One region of the Shewanella sp. DW31 genome, then DNA from elsewhere that is predicted to be linked to it. Evidence: riboswitches for the same ligand, from Rfam matches in the RefSeq annotation. Region 1 holds a riboswitch; the other holds the start of a gene.
The links. Region 1 has a riboswitch for cobalamin ahead of GWI56_RS01010 (TonB-dependent receptor). Riboswitches for the same ligand answer to the same signal wherever they lie in the genome.

Region 1 (12,497 bases):
ATGGTGTCTTTACAGTAAACTGTGAGCTTTTTCTGATTTTTATCAATAAGCTGCTAAAATTGCGCCCCGCTGTAGGCACAAACAAAATTCATTTAATGCTTAAGCATCATGGAATGATAAGGACGTTTTGGCGTGTTGATTAATCGCAGTAAGTTAACCTCTAGCGCACCCGAGCGAGGTTGGGGGGGGCTCGAAGTACTCTTGTTTACCTTACCTCCCATTTTAATCTTGAGTCTTGCGGCCTTTTTTATCACTGAAGGATGGCAAAAGTGGTATTTGGTCAATCAGCTTGAAGTGCGTGGCGATGTTGCCATTGGCCGGGTGATTGAAACTGAGTATCGGAGTGAACGAGGTTCGAACGGCATTTCTCGCCAAAGATTGGTTTGCTTAGTGGAATATCACACCGCCGAGGGCGAGGTGATTCGTCAGTGGGGGCTTGATGGTGTTGATTGCCGTGCGACTTATCAATTAGCTCCGCCGCAGGGTGATACGCCGTGGGCATTAGGGCCCCATTATGCGCAAAGTGCTGTGAGCTACCTTCCTGATGCACCAACCCGTGCAAGTGCAGACCTTAAATTAACCCGCGATCTCGCCAAGTGGGACTTTGCCTTTGGTACTGCAAGCTTATTATTGGGTTTGCTGGTGGGCTATTTCTGTTCGACTCCTTTAAGAATTTGCTGGGCTGAGTCTCGTTATATCCCAATACTCAAGCGTTTAGGGGATCAGCAAGATTACGTTGGAATTATCAATTTGCTTGAAACCTACAGGCGCCACCCAGCCGCTAATATTCTGGTATGGGAAGCGGCCGACCATATTGGCCATTGCCCTGAGTTATACCCAAGTTTTGTTGCCTTATTTGCCCAAATGCAATCTGCACCAAGCAAAAAACAGCTGGAATCGATAGATGAAACTATTGTGATGATTAGCTTTTGTCGCTTGATTTCATTAGGGTTTCACGACTTAGCGCTCGCGATGTTAGCCCGTTGCAATCAAGCCTTAACAGCAAGAACCTTGGCAACCTTTGTGCTGATGACTCGCACTGCGCAGCTCCCTTTTGCACTGACATTATCGGCAGAAAAGCTCAAGGCATTGGAGGCACTTTGTTATGCCAAGGAGCTCAGTTTTGGCTTGGAGGATGAAAAAAAATGCAGTGTCGACCTTGCAGCCCGTATCGAATATTTACTTTGGTTAGTTAAATGGGTGCTCGATGATACGCGTAGCGCGCCGGAGCCAAGTGTTAGCCCTGTGCAAGCGGTGATTTTAGCGGCATTTGGCCAGACGATGGCGCTTCAAACCCTCAGCCTTGATAGCGCGCAGACCACTGATAAACATGCACAAGCACTATTGTCTCGGTTAGATATGAATCATGGTTTTCAGCGCGCATTGAGGCCGATAATCGAGTCATTATCGGATAAAGTAGCGCAACATATTCAGCAACTCACGTTTTCAGCAACGACAAGGAAATAAGTTATGCAGTCTTATTCAATTCCTCGCCCTTTGGCATTCGTGTCAGTTTTAATCGCCCTGCAATTAACGGCTTGTAGTCAGCCGAAACCCTTAACCGTGTTCGAAAATGATAAGGAATCCTTATTGCAGTTTGATAACGGCAAATTGCTCCAACTTAAGGAAAATCCGAGTCCACAGTATCGCCATATTCCCTGTGATTTATCCGCAGTCGAGACTGTAGTCACCAACAGTTCGGCCTTTGCGGCGTTAACACAATCTGGTGAGGTGATCACTTGGGGCGACAGTTATGCTGGTGGTGATAGCCGGGAAGTAACGGAGCAGCTTAAGCAAGTTAAGCAAATCGTCCCAGTTAAGGACGGGTTTGCCGCGCTACGTCAAGATGGCACTGTGGTGTACTGGGGCAATGCGGGGAAATATAGCCTCGACAAAGCCCTGCAAAACCGCATGACCAATATTACCAAGTTGTTCGCTAATCAAGAGGCCATTGCGGCCCTTGATGCCAATGGCAAGGTACACACTTGGGGTTATGGCCCCTACGGCGGCAGTAGCTTACATGTGCAGGATCAATTAGTTGATGTTGTCGATATCTTTGCCAGAGGTCGCAGTTTTGTCGCCCTCAAAAAAGAGGGCAGTGCTGTGATTTGGGGGCAGGTTGAAGAGTCGACCAATATGAAAAAGTTACTCCCGCAGCTTACGGAGGTAGCGAAGATCGAATATTTTCAACACACCTATGCCGCCTTGAAAAAGGACGGCACTGTGGTGAGTTGGGGCTGGCGCAGTGATGCTTACTCGATCCGCAGCGCCTTAAAGGATGTGGCGAGTATGACGGCAAACAATTGTGCCTTTGCGATTTTAAGCCCTACGGGGGATGCGCATTTTTGGGGCGACGGGATTAACTGTGGTGTCGATTGGATTAAAAAAACCAATATCACAGGGGTAAAAGAGATTATCAGCATTGGCTCAGGCTTTTTATTACTGCGGGATAAGGCCGTGCCGCAAATAGTGGCCGACGATACTGATTACGCTCATATGTTTGGGTTTCACTATGCCCAAGAGATTCTTGATAAATATTGGCAGGAAGGCAGCGTCATTACTCGAGGGCCTGCCTCCTTTGTGTTTACGCGTCCCGATGGCAAAGTGGTGCCTGTTGGTTATCGCGCCAACCGTGAAAATGTGGAGAAGTTGATTGCACGTATTCCACGTCTCACTTGGTTAGATGGCGCAAATGACGGTTATGTTGGCATCAGTGAAAAGGGGGAGCTGGTCTCTTGGTCGATGAATTTACCCATGTTCGACAAGTCGCCAGTGCAACCTGCTGACTCGTTAGTGATTAAACCGCTGGATTTTACCCCCGTTGCCCAATGCGAAACCCCTGAGCAGCGTCAGGCGATTTTGAGCAAAGACAGACCAAAACCTGCGGCAAAAAACTGGGATGGTGTTTTCTAGCTCATGTGAGTTTTCTCGCTCACTTGAGATTAATGGACTTTCATCCGTATAGACGTCTATAATGCGCGCGCTCAGGTCTGATATGCCCTGAGCCTTGTTGGGCGTTAACAGATTGTACGCCCTTTGAACCTAATTTTGAGTCAACCTTCTGTGGTGCTTACGATGATAGTGTCGTGAGATAATCGGGAAGCCAGTGAAATTCTGGCACTGCCCCCGCAACGGTAAAAGGTGAGAGAAGACCGCGTTTGATTGGTGTGTTCAAGACTGAACCCGAAAGTCAGAATGTGAAAGGTCAGTCTCGCGTTAATCTAACTTTAATGGATTAACATAGCCTAAGTCCGGAGACCGGCCCTAAAGGTGTTTTTGAGATTTCGGTGGGCAGATCTCAAAATGCGATAATCACCGTCAGTATTTACGACTGAATTAACGGTATCGTGGCGTCAATGCCCCGTTTTCCTTGCAGGAGTTAAAGGTAAAATGGGAACAAATCCAACAAAAATCGCGCTACTGATCGGCAGCCTATGCAGTTTTTCAATTATCGCACCCGTTATGGCGGCTGACGATACCAGCACAGCTAAAGTTGACGAGCATCTTGTCGTGATCGGCCGCTCTGATAAGACCCCGTTAAATATTGCCGCCAATGTGAATGTGATTGATGCCGCTGCGATAGAAATGAGTGGCGCGACTAATTTGACCGACGTCTTACGTGGTCAAAGCGGTATTCAAATTTCGGATAACAATATTGGCACTAGCTTTGCGATGCGCGGTTTTAGCGCCAGCACTGCCGTTAATAACACGCTGATTTTACTTGATGGTCGTCGTCTCAATAATATCGATATCGCCGCACCTAGCCTTAATGCCATTCCGCTTAATCAAGTGGATCGTATTGAAATTTTATCGGGTAGTGCAGGTGTACTTTATGGCGATCAAGCCGTGGGCGGGGTGATTAATATTGTCACTAAGTCCCCTGAAAATACTGGCGGCAGCGTGCAGTTATCTGGCGGTAGCTTTGATACCTATGAAGGTCGTGGTGATGTGTCTGGCGCGATCAACAAAGATTGGCGTTACTTTTTCACCGGTAGTTACAACCAAGGTGACAACTATCGCCAGCATAATGCCAACGAAACCGGCTCTATTCTTGGCCGCATTCAATATAAAACAGCCACAGACTCGTTCTTTGTTGAAACCAGCTACTACGATAACGATCGTGAAAATCCGGGCTCGCTTACTGAAAAGCAATTTAAAGACGATCCCCGTGCTTCATCAAATAAGGTAGAGTATGCCCACGAGATGACCACTGCGGCGCGAACGGGTTACCAGCATCAGCTTAATCAAAACTGGGCGCTGGCGGCGGATTTAGATTACAGCGATACCTTGGTGTCTTCTCTTAATTGGGGGGCGAACAGCCATAACACACGCTCACTGTTAATGTTTAGCCCTAAAGCGTTAGCGAATTACAGTACGCGTCAAGGCGAGCTAAACCTAGTCACAGGTTTAGACATCAGCCGTGGCAAGGCTGATTTTGACACTATGGCGCGCAGTAATGTGCAGCAAATGCAAAGCGCCTATCTACAAGCTACAGTGCCTTTAAGCCATACTTTAAGTTACGTTGTGGGTGGACGATATGCGCGGGTGACCGATGAGTTAGTCGATGGCAATGTTTATCCTAATGGCATGGATTTAGACGAAAATGCCCACGCATTCGAACTGGGTTTAAATTACCGCCCAACTGCGGAGCACAGACTCTATGTGCGCGCTGATGATAACTTCCGTTTTGCCAAAGTGGATGAGCAAGCTTATACATCGCCGGGCGTATTTGGCTTAAAGCCGCAAACAGGCCGTTCCTATGAGGCGGGTTGGGATTGGGCTGTCGCTAGTCAAACCCTGCGAGTCAGCCTATATCGTCTCGATTTAGAGGATGAAATTGTTTATGACTCGAGTGCAGTTAAACCCATAGGTGGAAATTTCAACGGTGCAAACGTTAATGCCGACGCTTCTCGTCGTTATGGCGCGGGTGCCGATTGGGATTGGCAGATCACTAAAGCGCTGCAGCTAGGGCTGGAATATAACTATACCGACGCCGAATTTACCGATGGTGCTAACGATGGCAAAGAGCTTTCTTGGGTGGCAAAACACACTGGACGCGGTTATGTCAGCATGGATTTTGCTGAGCATTTCCAAGTATTTGCCGAAGCTATCTACACGGGGGATCGTTTTATCGAAGGCGATAACGCTAATCAAGGTGATAAGCTAGCAAGTTACGTGCTTGGTAATTTAGCCTTGAATTATAATCGTGATGCTTGGCTTGCCAGTCTGCGTATCGATAATGTATTCGATAAAGATTATGTCAGTGCAGGTTATTACGGTGGCGATTGGGGGGATAGTTACTATTCTGGTCGAGGCCGTGATATTCGTTTCACTGTGGGCTACCGCTTCTAAATATTAATGAGCTATTTAATAACAAAGCCAGACTCAGTCTGGCTTTTTATTTTTTACGCTGAGTTCAAAGAATAAATCTTAAAATAGGTATAGTCTTGAATATCGTTTTAGTAGAGTGGTTTAATTGTCGTTATCTATAGTGTTAGCGGGCAGTCATTACTAAATAGGAGTAATTTATATTTTACTCTGCTGTTTATGGCTGAAATTCTTAGTATTTTAGGTATGATGTGAGCTGTAACCGAATCATCTTATTGTTAATAAACAGGTGTAAAGTGTCTTATGACTGATCTTGAGCAACAGGTTTTTACTCAAGTTAGAGCTATCATAGCGAACGAAGAGCAAGTGATTGGCCGCCGAGGGATTCTAATTCCACTCAAAAAAGCGATCCTTGCTGAAGGCGACATTCGTAATGTGATTGACATTATCTCGAGCGATCCCGCATTGGCAGCGCACATGCTTATGCGCAGTAATTCCGCACAGGCTGCTGTAGTGGAAAATCACAAAACTCGCTCGTTGAAAGAAGCTTTGATCCGCTTAGGTCAAGTTAATATCTATCGCTACGCCTTTACGTTCTATTTAAAAGAACGCCTCGATGAACTGCCACAGCCCTATAAAAAGTTGGTCCAAGGTTATTGGAAGCTGACTGAAGATATTGCAACGGATGCGGTAGATAGCTTAGCGGATATGGAAGGTGTGGAGGTTGATGCTGACGAAGTACAAACCTTAGCTCTATTCAGTGTGTTCGGCCAAATTATCGCACTGACCGCATTTGCCTATTTAAATGCTAATGCCGAACAGTCATTTCCTTTAAGTGTGATTAAGTCATTGATTGATAATCAACAACAGACCTTAACCATCGAAGCGTTCGAGGCGTTAGATCTCGATCAGGATCTGCGTCAAGAATTTATGATCGCCCATAATTTGCGTCAGACCCGTAATCCTAATTCATCAGGGTTGATACTGCGCCGTGTCTTGTCTATGCGTGGATTGTTGATGAATCCGCTGTAATTTGTCGATGCTATGAAATAGTCATTTGACTCAATAAAAAGCCTGCATTCGCAGGCTTTTTACTCTATGTCACCCGCATTAATTCGTCTTCTGCTGGCGGGATAAACCTTCCCTCGCCACCAGTTGTAACCAATTTTGGATCAATGCAGAGTTAGCACTGTGGCGGCGATAGGCACCAAATAGCGGTCGTTTTAGACCTTCTTGGCCGAGTTTCACCGTAGCGAGACTCAGTCCATGTCCTTCATTAATCGACCAACTTGGCAGTGCGGCTATGCCGTCTTTACAGGCGATGCGTTGCAATAACATCATGGTTAAATCACAGGTTTTTTGCTCGCCCGCCTCTATGCCCGCAGGTTCTAAAAAGTGGCGATAAATGTCTAAACGCGTCAATGGCACTGGATAACTGATAATAGGCAAGTGTGCTAATTGCTTAGGGGTGACATAGGCTTCTTTTGCTAGAGGATGATCTTTTGCAACCACTAACTTCACTTCAAAATCAAATAAATGCTGGTAGGCGAGTGAATGCCCAGGCACAGGATCTGAGGTTAATACAATATCCAGTTCACCCATTTCTAAGGCATTGAGCGAGTCGAACAAGTGGCGGCTCGACAAGTCTAACTCGGCAGTTGGATGATCTTGCCTAAATTGCTCCATTACAGGCATTAACCAGCGAAAACAGCTATGACACTCAATGCCGACACGCAACTGATTAGTTTCGGTTTCCAGCCCATTCTTCAAATCTGTCTCGGTTTCTAACACCTTAGGCAAAATCTCTTCGGCCAGATGCAGCAGGCGTGCACCTTCTTGGGTGAATGACAGTGGCTTACTCTTACGCACAAAAATGGGCGAGTTAATCCTTTGCTCCAACTCCTTAATCTGGTGGGAGAGGGCGGATTGAGTGACAAAACGTTTTTTGGCTGCGCCCGCCAAACTGCCGCTTTCTTTCAGGGCCATTAAGGTTCGCAGGTGTCTTAGTTCGATCATGTTCACTCCAAGTGAATTTCGCTCATGTTGTGCTTGAAATCAATTCGGTTGCTGGAATAGAGACTAACACAATAAACTTCTAGACGTCCAGACGCCCATTGTTATTTATCAAGGCTGAAGTGCTGAAAAGTGCTAAGAGAAAACAATCTGGTGGGTGCAAGTGCCGAATGTGGCTTATCTCAAATAAAGGAAGATAGAGTATGCAATTAAATAGTCTTGGGTTTCCCCGTATTGGGCGTCGTCGTGAATTGAAATTTGCCTTAGAAAAATACTGGCGTGGTGAGAGCACTCAGGCGGAATTACGTGAAGTGGCGAGTGAACTTCGCCGCACCCATTGGCAGTGGCAAGCTGCTGCTGGCATTGAGCAAGTTCCCGTAGGTGATTTTGCCTTTTATGATCAAGTGCTGACCTTAAGCGCGACTTTAAATGCCATTCCTGATCGTCATCGTGGTGAAGGGGCAATCGATCTCGATACTTTATTCCGTGTTGCCCGCGGCAGAGCGCCAACGGGCCAAGATGCGCCAGCCTCTGAAATGACCAAGTATTTCAATACTAACTATCACTATCTGGTACCTGAGCTCAGCCAAAACCAAGAGTTTTCGATTGCCTATGAGCAGTTTTTTGATGAAGTCAGCGAAGCGCAAGCACTAGGCTATAAAGCCAAACCTGTGCTACTCGGTCCTGTTAGCTACTTGTACCTAGCTAAAACTGTGGGCCAAGAGTTTGATAAGTTAAGCTTATTACCCAATTTATTAACTGCTTATGCTGACATTTTGGCGCGTTTTGCTGCTCAGGGAGTGCAATGGGTACAGCTCGATGAGCCCATTCTCGCATTGGAATTGGATGGCGAATGGCAAGCGGCGATCACTGAGGCGTATCAAGCCCTCAGCATTACGAAGGTGAAGATCCTTCTTACCAGTTATTACGGCGGTATCGCACACCATCAAGCGCTGGTATCGGCCTTGCCGGTCGCGGGTTTGCATGTCGATTTAGTCACAGCGCCGGATCAATTGGCAGTCTTTGCCAATGCGCTTGGTCAAGATCAAATTTTGTCGGTGGGTGTGGTCAATGGCCGCAACGTGTGGGCGGCAGAGGCGGATTTAATTGCCGAACGCATAGGCGCGGTTGCCCGTGATCTCGGAGATCGCTTGTGGATCGGTACTTCTTGCTCACTCCTGCACAGCCCTGTGGATTTAGAGGTGGAAGCCACACTTGAGCCTGCGCTGCGTCAACAACTCGCGTTTGCGAAGCAAAAATTACTCGAACTGGCCAATGTGCGCCAATTGCTACTGGCACCTGAATCGGCCGCGGTAAAAGAGATTGTGCAAACCTGTTTGGCACGCCGTGAGGCGAAAGCGCAGGCTGCCGACAGTCAAGTGATTGCCCGCGTTGCCGCGTTGACATCTGCCGATTATGAGCGCGTCAGTGATTTCACCGTACGCCAAGCAGTGCAGCAGCAGAAATACCGTTTACCTCTGTTGCCGACCACCACCATTGGCTCCTTCCCACAAACACCAGCAATCCGTGGACTACGCAGTCGTTGGCGCAAGGGCGATCTGAGTGATGCACAATATACAGAGCAATTGCAGCAAGTCACCCGCGATACTATCGACCGCCAGCTTAAACTCGGTATCGATGTACTGGTTCATGGTGAGGCCGAGCGCAACGATATGGTGGAATACTTTGGTGAGCAGCTTGCGGGCGTTGGCTTTACCAAAAATGGTTGGGTGCAAAGTTATGGTTCACGCTGTGTTAAGCCACCGTTGATCTATGGTGATGTTAGTCGTCCAAAGGCGATGACGGTTGATTGGGCCGAGTTTGCCCAAAGTCTCACCGACAAGCCTGTAAAAGGCATGCTGACTGGCCCTGTGACGATTCTGCATTGGTCATTCGCCCGTGAAGATATCGGCCGCGATGTGATTGCGACTCAGCTGGCGCTGGCGATTCGTGATGAAGTGGTGGACTTACAAAATGCCGGTATTGGCATTATACAAATCGATGAGCCCGCCTTCCGTGAAGGTCTGCCATTAAAACAAAGTGAGTGGCAAACCTATTTAGATTGGGCGGTTAATGCCTTTAAACTCAGCGCTGCTGGCGTGACTGATGAGACTCAAATCCACACCCACATGTGTTACAGCGAGTTTAACGACACGATTGCTGCGATTGCCGCCATGGATGCCGATGTGATCACTATCGAGACTTCGCGTTCACGGATGGAGTTACTCAATGCCTTCGAAGATTTTGAATATCCAAATGAAATTGGCCCCGGTGTGTATGACATTCATTCGCCAAACACCCCAAGTGTGGAGGCCATGGTGCACTTAATCGAGAAAGCGGCGCAAAAAGTGCCCGTACGTCAGCTGTGGGTCAACCCAGATTGTGGCCTAAAAACCCGTACTTGGGATGAAGTTGAACCCGCACTGAAAAACATGGTCGATGCTACCCGTGAACTACGTCGCCGCCTTGGTTAATATTATGCTTGAGTGAAATATTTTTTTACTGAGTTTATTGAGTTAGTAACAGCGGATGCTTATGCATCCGTTGTTGTTTATTGCTTGCCGGCTAACTTAAGCATCTCGCGGTAAGCCTTTTTCGATAATGCGCACCATGCGCTCAGTTTTGCGGCGGGCTTTTTGTTGTTCAGTTGCAGCGCTTTCAGCAAGGCGCGATTGCTGGGCATTAAGCGCCCATTCAATATGCTCACGCACTATCCCATCGATATCTTCGCTGTGATTGCGGGCGTTAAGTGCGGCAATAATGCTTGTGCTTGCGGGAGCGTTACCCAGTGCTACTGCAATATTACGTAGCCAACGTTTATGCCCAATGCGGCGAATGGCGCTGCCTTCAGTTTGTTTAAGAAACTCGGCCTCGCTCCAAGCAAAAAGGCTGAGAAGGTCAGGCTGCTTTAACTGCGGACGAATATGAAAGTCAGTTTCTTCAGTCAGCGGCGCTTGGCGATTGATGGGACACGCGAGTTGGCAATCATCGCAGCCATAGATGCGATTGCCCATGAGTGGCCTAAATTCTTCAGGAATAGCGCCCTGCAGTTCAATGGTGAGATAGGAAATACAGCGTCTGCCATCGACCACATAAGGTTCTACGATTGCACCCGTTGGGCAGGAGGTGATGCAGGCGACACAAGTGTTACATCCTTCTTGAATGGGAATATCCACAGGTAGAGGCAAATTGATCAGTAGCTCACCTAAAAAGAACCAACTGCCAGCCTCATGGTTGAGTATGAGTGAGTGTTTACCTGTCCAGCCTATACCGGCTTTTTCGGCTAGGGGGCGCTCAAGTACAGGGGCTGAGTCAACAAAGGGGCGAAAGTCAGCAGCATCGAAACCGAGAGAAACTAACTCTGCACTGATTTGATCTCCCAGCTTTTTAAGTCGAGCGCGGATCAACTTGTGATAGTCGCGACCTCCGGCATAACGGGAAATATAACCTAAGTTGGGATCGGTGAGATTCGTTGCAAAGCCAGCTTCGGGTGGTAAATAGTCCATCCGTACGGAGATCACCCGCACTGTGCCCGGATGCAGTTCTTGCGGGCGAGCGCGCATCATGCCATGGGTAGCCATATAGGCCATTTCGCCATGAAAACCTTTGTCTAGCCATGCTTGGAGTTTGGCTTCTTCAGCGGTTAAATCCGTATCGCAAATGCCAACCTGCGCAAATCCGAGTGCTTTTCCCCACGTTTTAATTTGCAGAGCGAGCCGCGACAGCATGCTGGCATAGGATTGGCTTGGGGTTTGATTGGCTAAAGTTGACATGAATTGATGGCAGCGAGGCTCTTGGCTAGGTGGCAATATGATAGCAGTTTTCACTTATTGAGGACGAGTTTACTCAGAAGGGGGCGTGAGGCGATATTTTCTTTGGGGTATTTGTTTATTTGCTGTTGGGATTGAGTCTATGATTAGGTCTAATGTTTATCGTTTGGTATTCGTATGCTGAGTGCGTTTCCCCTTAGGGCGTGTTTTCTTGCGATGAGCTTATTAGGCCTGATGCCTAATCTTGTTTTTGCGGCGCCTGACAAGTTGAAATTGGTGACCGAAGCTTGGCCTCCCATGAGTTACGAGCAAAATGGTGTGCCGCAAGGTTTTGCGGTGGACTTAGTCAATACCTTGCAATCGAGACTGGGTCAGAGTGAAAAAATCGATGTGCTACCTTGGGCTCGGGCGTATTCGATTGCCAATACCTCTGCGAACGTTTTACTTTTTGCTACGTCAATTAATGATGAGCGAGCTGAGCAGTTTGATTTTATCGGTCCTATTGCGACCAGCAAAATTGCATTGTACGCAAGGGCGGCAGATCCTATCGCTCTCGATCAACTTGCTGAACTTCAATCGACAGATATTGTGGGGGTTTATCGGGAATCGGCGGGTGCGCAGTTGCTACAACAAGCGGGCGTGGATAATTTGCTGGTGGCGAGTTTTCCGCAGCAATCGGCGAAACAGTTGCTGTTTTCTCGAATTCGTTTTTGGTGCCAGGCGGATCTTGCGGTAAAGCAGATACTCGAAGAAGTGGGTGCGAGTGAGACAGATATCCGCCAAGTGTTTGTAGTATCGGAGATTAATCTCTATTTAGCTTTTTCTAAAGGGACGTCGGCGGCAACCGTTATCAGTTGGCAAACAGAGCTTGAGAAAATGAAAGATTCAGGTGAATTTAGTCGTTTGTATCAGACATGGTTTGGCACTTTGCCACCGCCATTACAACATCAAGTGTTTTGGCATAAGGCCGTTTAAACCTCTCTTAAAGCCTCATTCTTGGCTGATTTCACACAATTTCTGCCCGCATTTTTAGCCTCATAAAGAGCATTGTCGGCCCGCTTTAGCAAGGTGGCAAAATCTTTATCTTGATATGCATCTTCCGTATTATTTTGTGGTTCTAAAGTGGCGACACCAGCGCTAACGGTCAATTTGAGTTCTGCTGGTAAATTCTGTGCGCTAAGGCGGCTAATATGGTTCTGCAATTGATGCGCCAGCGCTAACGCACCTGTGGCATCTGTGTTAGGCAATAGGATTAAAAACTCTTCACCACCGATGCGGCCAACGAGGTCTTTATTACCCGATAAGGTTCGGCCTGCATTTGCAATGGTCATAAGGGCGCGATCGCCTAATTCATGGCCGAAGTTATCGTTGATTTTTTTGAAGTGA
Region 2 (12,497 bases), 160 kb from region 1:
TTAGCGATTTTCGAATAAGCACGAAGCCACTAATCAATGCATGTAACTTCGCTAGGGTCGTCTTGGAGCATCCAAGGAGGATAGGACGAGCAGTCCTCCTTGGTCGGGTGTGGGGTGAAGCCCCACGACTTTGATTTTAATTTTCTAAAGTAAAAAATTAGGGGCGATAACTCGCCCCTTAACTTTGCCCATTTATAAAGTTGCCTAAATTCAGTTTGGGCAAATTACTGAGTAAACATGATTACTCGGGATCATAGTCAAGTACTGGCGCCAGCCACTTCTCCGTTTCGGCAATGCTCATCCCTTTACGCTTCGCATAATCTTCCACTTGATCGCGGCCGATGTTACTCACGCCAAAGTAGCGGGATTTCGGGTGGGCGAAATACCAGCCCGATACTGCCGCTGTGGGGAACATGGCGTAGCTTTCGGTGATGTTCAAGTCGATAGTCTCATCGGGCTTGAGCAAGTCCCATAACAAGCCTTTTTCTGTGTGGTCTGGGCAAGCTGGGTAGCCCGGTGCGGGGCGTATGCCTTTGTATTTCTCGCGGATTAAGGCTTCGTTGCTTAACTGCTCATCGGCGGCATAACCCCAAAACTCTTTACGTACCCGTTCGTGCATCCGCTCAGCAAAGGCTTCGGCTAAACGGTCGGCTAAGCATTTGAGCATGATGGCGTTGTAGTCGTCGTGGTTGGCTTCAAAACGTGCCACATGTTCGTCTATGCCATGGCCTGTGGTCACCGCAAAGCCGCCCATGTAATCGGCGACGCCTGAGTCTTTTGGCGCGACAAAATCGGATAGGCAGAAGTTGTCATTACCGACACGCTCAAGCTGCATCCGCAGGTGATGTGTGGTCATTTCGACTGTGGTGCGCGATTCATCTGTGTAGAGCTCAATGTCGTCGTAATTGACGGTATTGGCTGGGAATAAGCCGATAACCGCTTTCGCCGTGAGCCACTTTTCTTCGATGATTTGTTTGAGCATGGCCTGACCATCGGCGAACAGCTTTTGCGCCTCGACGCCGACGACTTTATCGCTAAGGATTTCAGGGTAATGGCCGTGCAATTCCCACGAGCGGAAAAACGGTGTCCAGTCGATACGTTCGACTAAATCTTCTAACGGATAATTATCAAATACTTGGCGACCGAGCACGTTTGGCGTGAACGGGGTGTAGTTGGCCCAATCGTGTTGGCAGCGGTTTTCACGGGCCGCTTCGAGTGACACTATCTCTTTGCGCTTGGCTTGGGATAAACGCTTAGTGCGCATGTCGTCGTATTCGGCATAGGTTTCGTCTATGGTCGCTTGGCGGGTCTCGTTGTTGATGAGCTTACTCACCATAGGCACGGCGCGGGACGCATCGGCGATATAAATGGTGCCATGGGGATAATGGGGGGCAATCTTCACCGCTGTGTGGATTTTAGAGCAAGTGGCGCCGCCGATAATCGCCGGAATGGTTAAGCCTTCGCGGTGGAAGGTTTTCACGTTATGCACCATCTCGTCCAGACTCGGAGTGATGAGGCCCGACATGCCGATGATATCGATATTGTGTTCTTTCACGGCGTCGAGAATTCGCTCCACCGACACCATCACGCCTAAATCGAATACCTCAAAACCGTTACAGGCGAGCACCACGCCGACGATATTTTTACCTATATCGTGCACGTCACCTTTTACCGTCACCATCAAAATCTTGCCGTTCGATTGGCCTTCGACCTTTTCCAGCTCGATATAGGGGTTTAAGTAAGCCACGGCTTTTTTCATCACCCGCGCCGATTTCACCACCTGCGGCAGGAACATTTTGCCCGAGCCGAACAAGTCGCCGACCACGTTCATGCCGTCCATCAAGGCGCCTTCAATCACATCCAGCGGACGTTTCGCTTCTTGGCGAGCGGCTTCGGTATCTTCATCAATAAATTCGGTAATGCCTTTGACGAGCGCATGGGATAAGCGTTGGCTCACCGGCCAGCTGCGCCATTCTAAATCTTCTTTTTTACCCACCTGCGCGCCATCACCGCGGAATTTCTCTGCAATTTCAAGTAACTGCTCGGTATTGCTTGAGCCTTCAACTGGGCAGGGCAAGTTAAGCACTACGTTTTCGACGCGCACTTTAAGCTCAGGATCGATATCGTCGTAAATGGCTAACTGGCCCGCGTTGACAATGCCCATATCCATGCCGACTTTGATGGCGTGGTACAGGAAAACGGCGTGGATCGCCTCGCGCACTGGGTTGTTACCGCGGAACGAGAACGACACGTTCGACACGCCGCCCGAAATCATTGCATAGGGCAGGGTCGCTTTAATCGCTTTTATGGCATCAATAAAATCGACGGCATAGTTGTCGTGTTCATCGATACCCGTGGCGATGGCGAAAATGTTCGGGTCGAAGATGATGTCTTCGGGCGGAAAACCGACCTTGTCGACCAGCACGCGGTAGGCGCGGGTACAAATTTCGATTTTACGCGCCTTAGTATCGGCCTGACCTTGCTCATCGAACGCCATAATAATGGCCGCCGCGCCGTAGCGTTTCACCAGTGTTGCTTGCTCGATAAACTTGGCTTCGCCTTCTTTAAGGGAAATCGAGTTAACTATGCCCTTGCCTTGAATACATTTGAGGCCAGCTTCGATCACTTCCCACTTAGAGGAGTCGATCATAATAGGTACGCGGCTGATGTCGGGCTCAGAGGCTATCAAGTTTAAAAACTTGTGCATGATCTCTGCGCCATCGAGCATGCCTTCGTCCATGTTGATGTCGATGATTTGCGCGCCGCTTTCGACCTGCTCGCGGGCCACATCGAGCGCTTGCTCAAACTTGCCTTCTTTGATTAATTTTAAAAACTTGGCCGAACCTGTAACGTTGGTGCGCTCACCCACGTTAACGAACAGGGATTGGGCGTCGATAGTCAGTGGTTCCAAACCGGCTAAGCGGCAAGCGACGGGAATATCTGGCAAAATACGCGGGTCATGGCGGCTCACCGCTTCGCGGATCACGCGGATATGTTCAGGCGTACTACCACAACAACCACCGATAATATTGAGCATGCCTTCGCGCGCCCAATCTTCGATCACATTCGCCATGTCTTCTGGGGTTTCATCGTAACCGCCAAACTCGTTCGGCAGGCCTGCATTCGGATGCGCCGACACATAACATTCGGCTATACGGGATAATTCTTCGACGTACGGGCGCAATTCTTTTGGCCCAAGTGCACAGTTAAGACCGATAGATAAGGGCTTGATATGGCGAAGGGAATTGTAAAAGGCTTCGGTCGTTTGGCCTGTCAGTGTGCGGCCAGAGGCATCGGTAATGGTGCCCGAAATCATGATCGGCAATCTGTCTTTAGAATGCTGACCAAATAAGTCATCGAATACGGATTCAATCGCAAACAGCGCGGCTTTGGCGTTTAAGGTATCGAATATGGTCTCGACCATAATGATATCCGCGCCGCCTTCAATCAGCGCCTTAGTGGATTCTTTGTAAGCAGTCACTAACTCATCGAAGCTGACGTTGCGATAGCCTGGGTCGTTCACATCAGGGCTAATCGAACACGTACGGTTAGTGGGGCCTAACACACCGGCGACATAGCGTGGAATGCCTGTGGCAGCAAAGGCTTCATCACAGGCTTCACGGGCGAGTCGCGCGCCGGCTAAGTTAATTTCGGCGGACAGCGACTGCATGTCGTAGTCGGCCATGGCGATGGTGGTGGCGTTAAAGGTGTTGGTTTCAATGATGTCGGCACCGGCGTTTAAGTAGTCGGTGTGAATTTGTTTGATGATGTGGGGTTGCGATAAGACCAAGAGGTCGTTGTTACCTTTGACATCCGTATGCCAATCTTTAAAGCGTTCGCCGCGATAGTCCTCTTCTTCCAGCTTGTAGCCTTGGATCATAGTGCCCATGGCACCGTCTAAGATCAGAATGCGCTCTGCAAGCTGTTTGCGAATGTCTGCTAATATTTGGCTGGCTTTGGTTGAGGGTATCGTCATAAATAATTACCTTAAATACAGCTAAGTTAAGTCCAAAAATCGGCCATTGTTATGCTAAGTGCATTTTATTGTCGTCAGCCGACATTTTTTTGAATACTTGCTCTTAAAAATTTGTTTTGGACATTTAAACGTATAGACGTCCATAATACGCGACTTATGATTGTCAGGGCAAGATGAAAGTCAAAGGCATTAGGAGCGAGAATCGAGAATCTAGAATTTAGGCCCTCGGCTTGAGTTTCTAGCATCTAGTCCCTAACTAAAAAGGCATATATGAAACAAGTTCGATTGTTATTGTTACGCCACGGTGAGTGTGAAGGCGGCGCGATCTTGCGGGGTCGTGTGGATGTGCCTTTAAGCAAAAAGGGTTGGCAACAAATGTCGGCAGCAGTTGAGTCACAGGCCAGCGTGTGTAGCGCGATTTATAGCTCGACTTCACGCCGCTGCGCCGATTTTGCCCACGCTTTTGCCGCCGAGCTGCATTCGACGGCGGCACTGATATCTGAGTCAAGGCCATTGCAGGCGCAGTGTTTGTCGGGTTTACAGGAAATTGATTTTGGTGATTGGGACGGTTGTCGGCTCGATGAACTGTATCAACAAGAGGGCGAACACTTAGCGGCGTATTGGCAAAACCCTTGGCAAACTCCGCCGCCTAATGGTGAAACTATGGCAAGTTTTGAGTCGCGGGTGAATGGGACGATTGACCAGATACTCGCCGCCGAGTTTGAACGATTGACCCTTGACTCACATAAAATGGGTAATGAAAACAGTGCCATTAATGAAACCACTGACAATATGCCAGCCACTCAAGTGTGGGTCGTGACCCACGGCGGGGTGATCCGTCACTTAATGGCGCGTGCCTTAGGGGTTGAACGGGCGGTGGGGTTTTATAGTCAACTCGATTTAACCGTGGCGGCCGTGGTGAGCATTAATGTGCTGCAAGATGAACAGGGTGCCTGCTATTGGCGTTTAGATTGGCCGAGTGGGCGCAGGTGTTGAGGCCTTATTTCACGACCTAGGAGTTATGATGTAGGCGTGATCGTTTGGCGAGAATAAGCTGACATGAAAATATTCTGATTTAAACAGCATTGCCTAATGGGATAGATGTAGGATAATGCTTTTCCCTGACGTTTGAACGAGATAGCGTATTACATGCGCAATGAGTGATAACGTCGCAGAAATAGGTGTTGGGAATAGACTCTCTTTGTTCGAATCGCTCCGTTGTTTTAATTCAAGTGGCGTTGTTAACAAAGAGCATATCAACCCAAACATAATAGGGAATCGGGGAGCTGCTCGTCAGTCAGCCCGAACTGTGCCCGCAACTGTGAGTAGTGAAAAAGATCTCGAATCTTCTTCCCTACGAGTCAGGAGACCTGCCTATTTCTGTTATCGCTGCGTGCAGCCTTAGTTCTCGAGCGGGTGACTCGAGGGAGCAGATGACAATATGCACAACCTTTTTTTATACAGGTTTGGACTCGATAGGAGCGCCGCTTAGGTGAAACTTTCCGCAATCCAAACTAACAGCCCCGTGAATGACAGTGACACTAACCCGTCATTGAGCCCGTCAGTCGCGCTCAATGTGAGCCAGTTGAGCTGGTGTATCGATGGCAAAACCATTCTTTCCAATATTAACTTCACGCTGCCAACGGGGCAGATGCTGGGGCTGATTGGCCCTAACGGTGCGGGCAAGTCCAGTTTACTGCGCTGTTTGTATCGGTTTGTTCGCCCAACTCAGGGCAACATTACTCTTTTTGATCAAGATATTGAGCGCTTGTCGCCCAAGGCGTTTGCCTGTCGCGTTGCCGTAGTGCAGCAGGATACACCGCACTATTTTGACCTCACCACAGAGCAATTGGTCAGCATGGGCTTAACGCCCCACAAGGGCATGTTCGATACCAATTCGAGCTGTGATACTGAGCGTATTGCTAAGGCTTTAGAGAAAGTTGGCTTGAGCCATAAGATGCACCAACAATATGAGCACTTATCCGGCGGTGAAAAGCAACGCGCCTTGATTGCCCGCGCCATAGTGCAGCAGCCACAGCTTTTAATCCTTGATGAGCCAACGAATCACCTCGATGTGCGCTATCAAATTCAAATCCTCGAATTGGTGCGTAGTCTTGGGATTAGCGTGATTGCCTCTATTCATGATCTTAATTTAGCCAGTGCCCTGTGCGACAGTTTGTTGTTGATCCATAACGGGGAAATCAGCGCTATGGGGACGCCAACCGAAGTATTAACCGAGGCGCGAATTGGCGATGTGTTTGGCGTGTGTGCTCAGGTATCGCCCCATCCACAACATAAAAAGCCCTTAATCAGCTATTTTTATGGTTACCACCATGTAGATCATGGCCTGAACGAGCGAGGCGAGGGTGGATGACTCAGGGGAGTAAACAATATTTCATCTCATATTTGGGGCGTATCGTGACACCGTTGACGAGACAACAACTGATGCTGCTCGTATTAGGTATCATCACTTTGATAACGCCTATTGCCGCGACGAGTTTTGGTGCGGCGAACATCAGTTTTACGGATGTTATTCAAGTATTTATCAATAAGGAGACGAACCTCACTCAAGCCAATGGCATGACTGAGCGCATTGTGATGGAGCTCAGGCTACCGCGCATTTTACTGGCTTTTGTGGCGGGTGCGGGTTTGTCTCTGGCGGGCAGTGTGTTGCAAACCGTGACTCGCAATCCGCTCGCCGATCCCTATTTGTTTGGTATTAGCTCTGGCGCGTCCTTTGGCGCTGTGGTGATGTTGACCTTATTCACTGGCTCTGGATTTTTTGATAATGCAGGCATGGCGGCACATTCTGGGCTTTTTAGCGGTTCGGGCGCCTTGTCTGGTTTGCTTTGGTTTAGCTTGCCCTTGGGCGCTTTTATTGGCGCCAGTTTGTCGGTGCTAATAGTGCTGGCTTTGTCTGGGCTTGGGCTCAATAGCCAAGTGGAGCGCATGCTGCTCTCTGGTGTGGCGACCTCCTTTATGTTCGGCGCATTAACGAGTCTGCTGCTGTATTTCGCCAGTCCGCAGGCGACAGCCTCTGTGCTGTTTTGGAGTTTAGGCAGTTTTGCAAAGGCCAGTTGGTCCTTGTTAGTACTGCCGACACTAGTGATTGGTGCGAGTTTATTCATTATTTTAGGCATGAAACGGCAGATCATGGCGTTGCAGGCGGGGGATGAAACGGCGCATACCTTAGGGGTGAATGTGCCTAAGCTGCGGCTCAATATGTTGCTGCTCTGCTCCTTGATTACCGCTATTTTGGTGGCTACCTGCGGCGGTATCGGTTTTGTCGGGTTAATGATCCCCCACACAGTACGCATGCTGTTCCCCGGTCGTCAGCCGATTTTATTAACGGCGTTGGTGGGCGGATTATTTATGGTGTGGATTGATGTATTAGCGCGCTGTTTATTGGGTAATCAAGAGTTGCCTGTGGGCATTATCACGGCCGCCATAGGTAGCATGTTCTTTTTGCTGATTTTGCGTAAGCGTAGAGTCATGCCGTAAATACAAGGTCATGCCGTAGGCACCTATTCAGGACGTAAACCCAGAGTTAAGTCGTCATCCTAGAGTCATGTCGTAAGTGCAGACTGACGGGATAATCAGTATTTCTGTTGATATCCCACCCGCGATTGGAAATGCACAATTGGACATGTTCGTCATAAACGCGGGATGCGTTGTGGTTATTTAATGTAGATTACAAAGTGGAGTGTGGATGTCTCAGTCAGCCGTGTCTTTTCAAATATGCCCTGTGAGTAAAGCGCAGGATCTGTTGATTCTGCAGAAAATTGATCTTAAGACTAAGCCGCCCGGTGCCTTAGGTCAGCTCGAATCCTTAGCCTTGCAGATTGCCCGCGTGCAAGCGACTGATTTGCAACAAACGGAGCAGCCACAAACGGATGTCCTCAAAATAGTCCATCCAACCATGTTAGTGTTTGCGGGGGATCATGGCATTGCCGCAGAAGGTGTGTCGATTGCCCCTAGCGAAGTGACTCACCAAATGGTGCAAAACTTTGCCCATGGCGGCGCGGCGATTAACGTTTTTTGTCGGCAGGTGGGCTTTAAGCTCGAAGTGGTCGATTGTGGTATTTTAACGCCAGTTGAAGGGGTTGAAGGTATTATCGATCAACGTCTTGGCGCTGGAACGGGTGCAATCCATTTAGAGCCCGCGATGACGTTGGAAACCGTCGATAAAGGCTTTGCTATGGCGCGCGATTTGATTGAACGTCACCATCAAGCGGGTTGTAACTTAGTCGCCTTTGGCGAAATGGGCATAGGCAATACCTCCTCTGCTGCGGCCATTATGGCGGCGATCATGCAGCTGGATGTGATTGATTGTGTCGGCCGTGGTACGGGCATTAATAGCGAAACCTTAGAACGTAAATTGATGCTGATTGAGCTCGCGTTATTGCTGCATCAAAGCGCCTTAACTGGGCCTAAGTCAGTGTTAGCTTGCCTAGGAGGCTTTGAAATTGTGCAGATGACGGGGGCTATGTTAGCTGCCGCTGAACGTAAAATGCTGGTGGTCGTGGACGGTTTTATCGCGACAGCGGCGGCATTAGTCGCGGTGCAAATCGCCCCCAATGTGCGTGATTATTTGATTTTTGCCCATCAATCCGATGAGCAAGGTCATCTGCGAATGTTAGAATTTTTGCAGGCTAAACCTTTATTATCCCTAGGGCTGAGATTAGGCGAAGGTACGGGGGCGGCCTTGGCATTGCCGCTTATTCAAGCCTCAGTAAATTTTTACAATCAAATGGCGAGTTTTAGTGATGCGGGGATTGAGGCTGTTGTATGATGTGCTCTGCTAAGTCGCTTATTTTACTTATTTAAAATAATAGCCTTTAGCCAACCGTTTTAATTTTAAACCTTGCAGCAAGTGTGAATTCACTAAGGATGCTTTATGTCAGAACGCGAAAGCTGGCACAAAGAGATAGATTTATTTTTAGTTGCCATGGGCTATTTTACCCGCATTCCTATGCCTAAGTGGGTCGAAGTCGATAGCGATAAGTTGAATAAGGCCAGCCGTTATTTCGGTCTCGTCGGTCTTCTGGTCGGCTTGTTAAGCGCCATAGTGTTTTGGCTGACGCAGAACTGGCTCCCCGCCGGCGTTTCTGTTCTTTTAGCTATGTTGGTTGGCGTCTTGCTCACGGGCGGATTCCATGAGGATGGCCTCGCCGATACCTTCGACGGTTTTGGCGGGGGTTGGACGGCTGAAGACAAGCTGCGGATCATGAAAGACTCGCGCCTTGGCAGTTATGGCGCACTGGCGCTGATGTTGGCCCTGCTGCTGAAATGGCAGTTGCTAGTCGAGTTGGCCCTGTACGATCCTGTCGTTGCGGGTTCAGCACTTATCGTCGCGCACACAGTGAGCCGTGTGGTATCAGCCAGTATCATTTTTAGCGAAAAGTATGTCCGCGATGACGAGACCAGTAAGTCTAAGCCGCTATCGCAACATCAAGGCATTAATGAGCTGCTTATCCTGATCGCCAGCGGCGTATTAGTGCTGTTATTCCTCAAGGGGTTAGCGGCATTGTCATTGCTATTGGTGATGATAGGACTGCGCCGTTTGATCATAGTGATCTTTAGACGCCAGATTGGCGGTTACACGGGTGATACCTTAGGCGCGGCGCAGCAAATATCTGAAATCGTGTGTTATTTTGTATTGCTCGTTGTGGGTAACATACTGTGATCCACCTCGTCCTAGGCGGCGCCCGTAGCGGTAAGAGTCGCTACGGCGAAGCCTTAGTGCGTCAGTACACTGCGCTCGGCTTTGATGCCTGCTATGTGGCGACGGCGCAGGCGCTAGATGATGAAATGGCGACACGTATCGCCAAGCATCAAGCGGGACGATCGGACGATGGTATCGAATGGCAATTGTTTGAAGAGTCGCTCGCCCTCACTGCACTGTTAAAACAGTTAGCAAAACCTGGGCGAGTGATTTTAGTAGACTGTTTAACTCTTTGGTTAACTAATCAATTACTTGCATCGAACGTTAACATCGATGATGAACCCGCGCCGACTGAGTGGAATGCGACTGACTTTGCCACTTCCACCTTTGCCGTTTCAACCTCTGCCACTTCAACCTCTGACGATAAAGCTCATGCGAGTTGGCAGGCCGAGAAAACCGCTTTTGTGGATTCCCTCGTCGAGCTTGAGGGAGTGGTGATTTTGATCAGTAACGAAGTCGGTTCTGGCATAGTGCCCTTAGGTGAGTTGAGCCGGCAATTTGTCGATGAAGCGGGCTGGCTAAACCAAGCCGTAGCCGCATTGGCTGACAATGTCACCTTAGTGGTCGCTGGTTTACCCTTAGCATTGAAACCACTTTAGACTTTGGGCTCAGTCCACGTTTTAAGCTTAAGTTGCATACTTAAGTGATTTTTAGACTGAGCTGTTATGTTAATGACTGCAAACTAGAATAAGCCTTTTAAACCTATGTCCTCTCCAAACACAGACAACACAGCCTGTGCTAATGCACTCGATACCGCTGACACACCTGTAGTTAATACGCCCGCAATTAATACGCCAGCAATTAATACGCTTGCGGTTAATTCACCTCGGCGCGCGGCAGTCTTGATGGTGCAGGGCACAACATCGGATGCGGGCAAGAGCACATTAGTCGCAGGCATTTGTCGTTTGCTCGCTCGTCAGGGGATTAAGGTTGCGCCTTTTAAACCGCAAAATATGGCGCTCAATAGCGCTGTCACTATTGATGGCGGCGAGATTGGCCGCGCACAGGCCTTACAAGCCGTGGCCTGTTATCTTGAACCCCATACCGATTTTAATCCCATACTGCTTAAACCAAGCTCGGACACGGGCGCGCAAATTATCGTTCATGGCAAAGCCCTGACAACACTCGAAGCCTCGGCCTTTTTTGGGCCTAAATCTAAGGATTACAAGGCAATGGCGCTTGGCGCTGTGCTGGAGTCCTTCGAACGATTGACGGCCCAGTATCAAACCATAGTGGTTGAAGGCGCGGGCAGTCCGGCGGAGATCAATCTGCGCGAGGGCGATATTGCCAACATGGGATTTGCCGAAGCCGTTGATTGCCCTGTGATTATCATTGCCGATATCGACAAGGGCGGCGTATTTGCACATTTGGTCGGGACCTTGGCCTTGTTATCAGAATCCGAACAAGCGCGGGTAAAGGGCTTTGTGATCAACCGTTTTCGCGGTGATATTAGCCTGTTGCAATCAGGGCTCGATTGGCTTGAAACTTATACTCAAAAGCCTGTTTTAGGTGTGTTGCCTTATCTGCATGATTTACATCTTGATGCTGAAGATGCGCTGGTTGATTCGCCCACTAAGCAGGCGAAGAGTCGTTTTAAGGTGCGGGTACTCGTATATCCGCGAACCAGTAATCATACGGATTTTGATCCGCTGCGGCTGCATCCCGATATCGATTTTGACTATGTGTCATTGCAAACCCAAGCTGCGAGTCACGCCACTCATTTGCCCGCCGCCGATGTATTGATCTTGCCCGGCAGTAAGAATGTGCGCGCCGATTTGGCCTTTTTACGCCAGCAAGGCTGGGATAAAGATATTGCCACTCACTTGCGTTACGGAGGCAAAGTGCTTGGTATTTGCGGCGGTTACCAAATGTTAGGTCAAAGCATTGCCGATCCCTTAGGTATTGAAGACAGTGCGGGTGATACCGCAGGACTTGGCTACCTGCCGCTGAGCACAGAACTCAAAGCCGAAAAACAGTTACGGCGAGTGAGCGGTGAGCTAACGTTACTTGGGCAAAAGGTTGCAGTGAAGGGCTATGAAATCCACTGCGGTGAATCAAGCTATCTTATCCCTAGGCTTGAACAAACGAATGCGCCCTTGCAGTTAATCCCTGAATCCACATCTGTGAGCTTTGCCGATGGCCTGCAAAGCGATGACGGGCAAATCTTAGGTACTTATTTACATGGGCTGTTTGATAGCCCAGATGCGTGTCAGTTGATTTTGCGCTGGGCAGGATTAAACGATGCTAAGGCGATAGATATCAATCAAATACGTGAGCAGCAACTCGATCGTTTAGCCGATGTGTTAGCCGAGCATTTAGACATGCAAAAATTACAGCCAATTTTAGAAGCATAAGTTTTAGAAGCAGACATTTTTAGCAGCAGAGTGAAGAGAAGACCATGACAGCACAGAACGACAACGAACAAGCGCAAATCAAGGCCGAACGCCACAAGGCTCGCCAACAGAAAGTGAAAGCCGGTGTGGATGCTAAAATTGCCGCCGCCCAAGAGGAGAAGGGGATTCTGCTGGTGTTAACCGGTAACGGTAAAGGCAAATCGACCTCTGGTTTTGGCACAGTGGCCCGCGCCGTCGGTCACGGTAAAAAAGCCGCGGTAGTGCAATTTATCAAAGGCACTTGGGAGTGCGGTGAGCGTAACTTACTTGAAGGTGCAGGGGTTGAGTTTCATGTAATGGGCACAGGTTTTACCTGGGAAACCCAAGATAAAGAAAAAGATACCGCCGCCGCTGTACTCGCTTGGGAAGCCGCCGAAAAGCTGCTGCAAGATGAGAGCATAGA

Region 2: it holds a riboswitch for cobalamin, as region 1 does, so the genes downstream of both, GWI56_RS00400 (ABC transporter ATP-binding protein) here and GWI56_RS01010 (TonB-dependent receptor) in region 1, are expected to answer to the same signal.

What each region holds. Positions count from the first base shown of each region.
Region 1 is NZ_JADWMP020000001.1:240,186-252,682, reverse strand. Features, by position in the region: gene GWI56_RS01020 (hypothetical protein) at 133-1,467, shown strand; gene GWI56_RS01015 (hypothetical protein) at 1,471-2,913, shown strand; cobalamin riboswitch at 3,048-3,282, shown strand; gene GWI56_RS01010 (TonB-dependent receptor) at 3,391-5,352, shown strand; gene GWI56_RS01005 (HDOD domain-containing protein) at 5,632-6,360, shown strand; gene GWI56_RS01000 (LysR family transcriptional regulator) at 6,439-7,344, opposite strand; gene metE (5-methyltetrahydropteroyltriglutamate--homocysteine S-methyltransferase) at 7,545-9,815, shown strand; gene queG (tRNA epoxyqueuosine(34) reductase QueG) at 9,912-11,114, opposite strand; gene GWI56_RS00985 (transporter substrate-binding domain-containing protein) at 11,289-12,086, shown strand; gene GWI56_RS00980 (GGDEF domain-containing protein) at 12,083-12,497, opposite strand, start outside.
Region 2 is NZ_JADWMP020000001.1:82,146-94,642, reverse strand. Features, by position in the region: gene metH (methionine synthase) at 242-3,976, opposite strand; gene GWI56_RS00405 (histidine phosphatase family protein) at 4,247-4,972, shown strand; cobalamin riboswitch at 5,193-5,369, shown strand; gene GWI56_RS00400 (ABC transporter ATP-binding protein) at 5,469-6,350, shown strand; gene GWI56_RS00395 (iron ABC transporter permease) at 6,347-7,477, shown strand; gene cobT (nicotinate-nucleotide--dimethylbenzimidazole phosphoribosyltransferase) at 7,686-8,768, shown strand; gene GWI56_RS00385 (adenosylcobinamide-GDP ribazoletransferase) at 8,874-9,662, shown strand; gene cobU (bifunctional adenosylcobinamide kinase/adenosylcobinamide-phosphate guanylyltransferase) at 9,659-10,300, shown strand; gene GWI56_RS00375 (cobyric acid synthase) at 10,406-12,055, shown strand; gene cobO (cob(I)yrinic acid a,c-diamide adenosyltransferase) at 12,100-12,497, shown strand, end outside.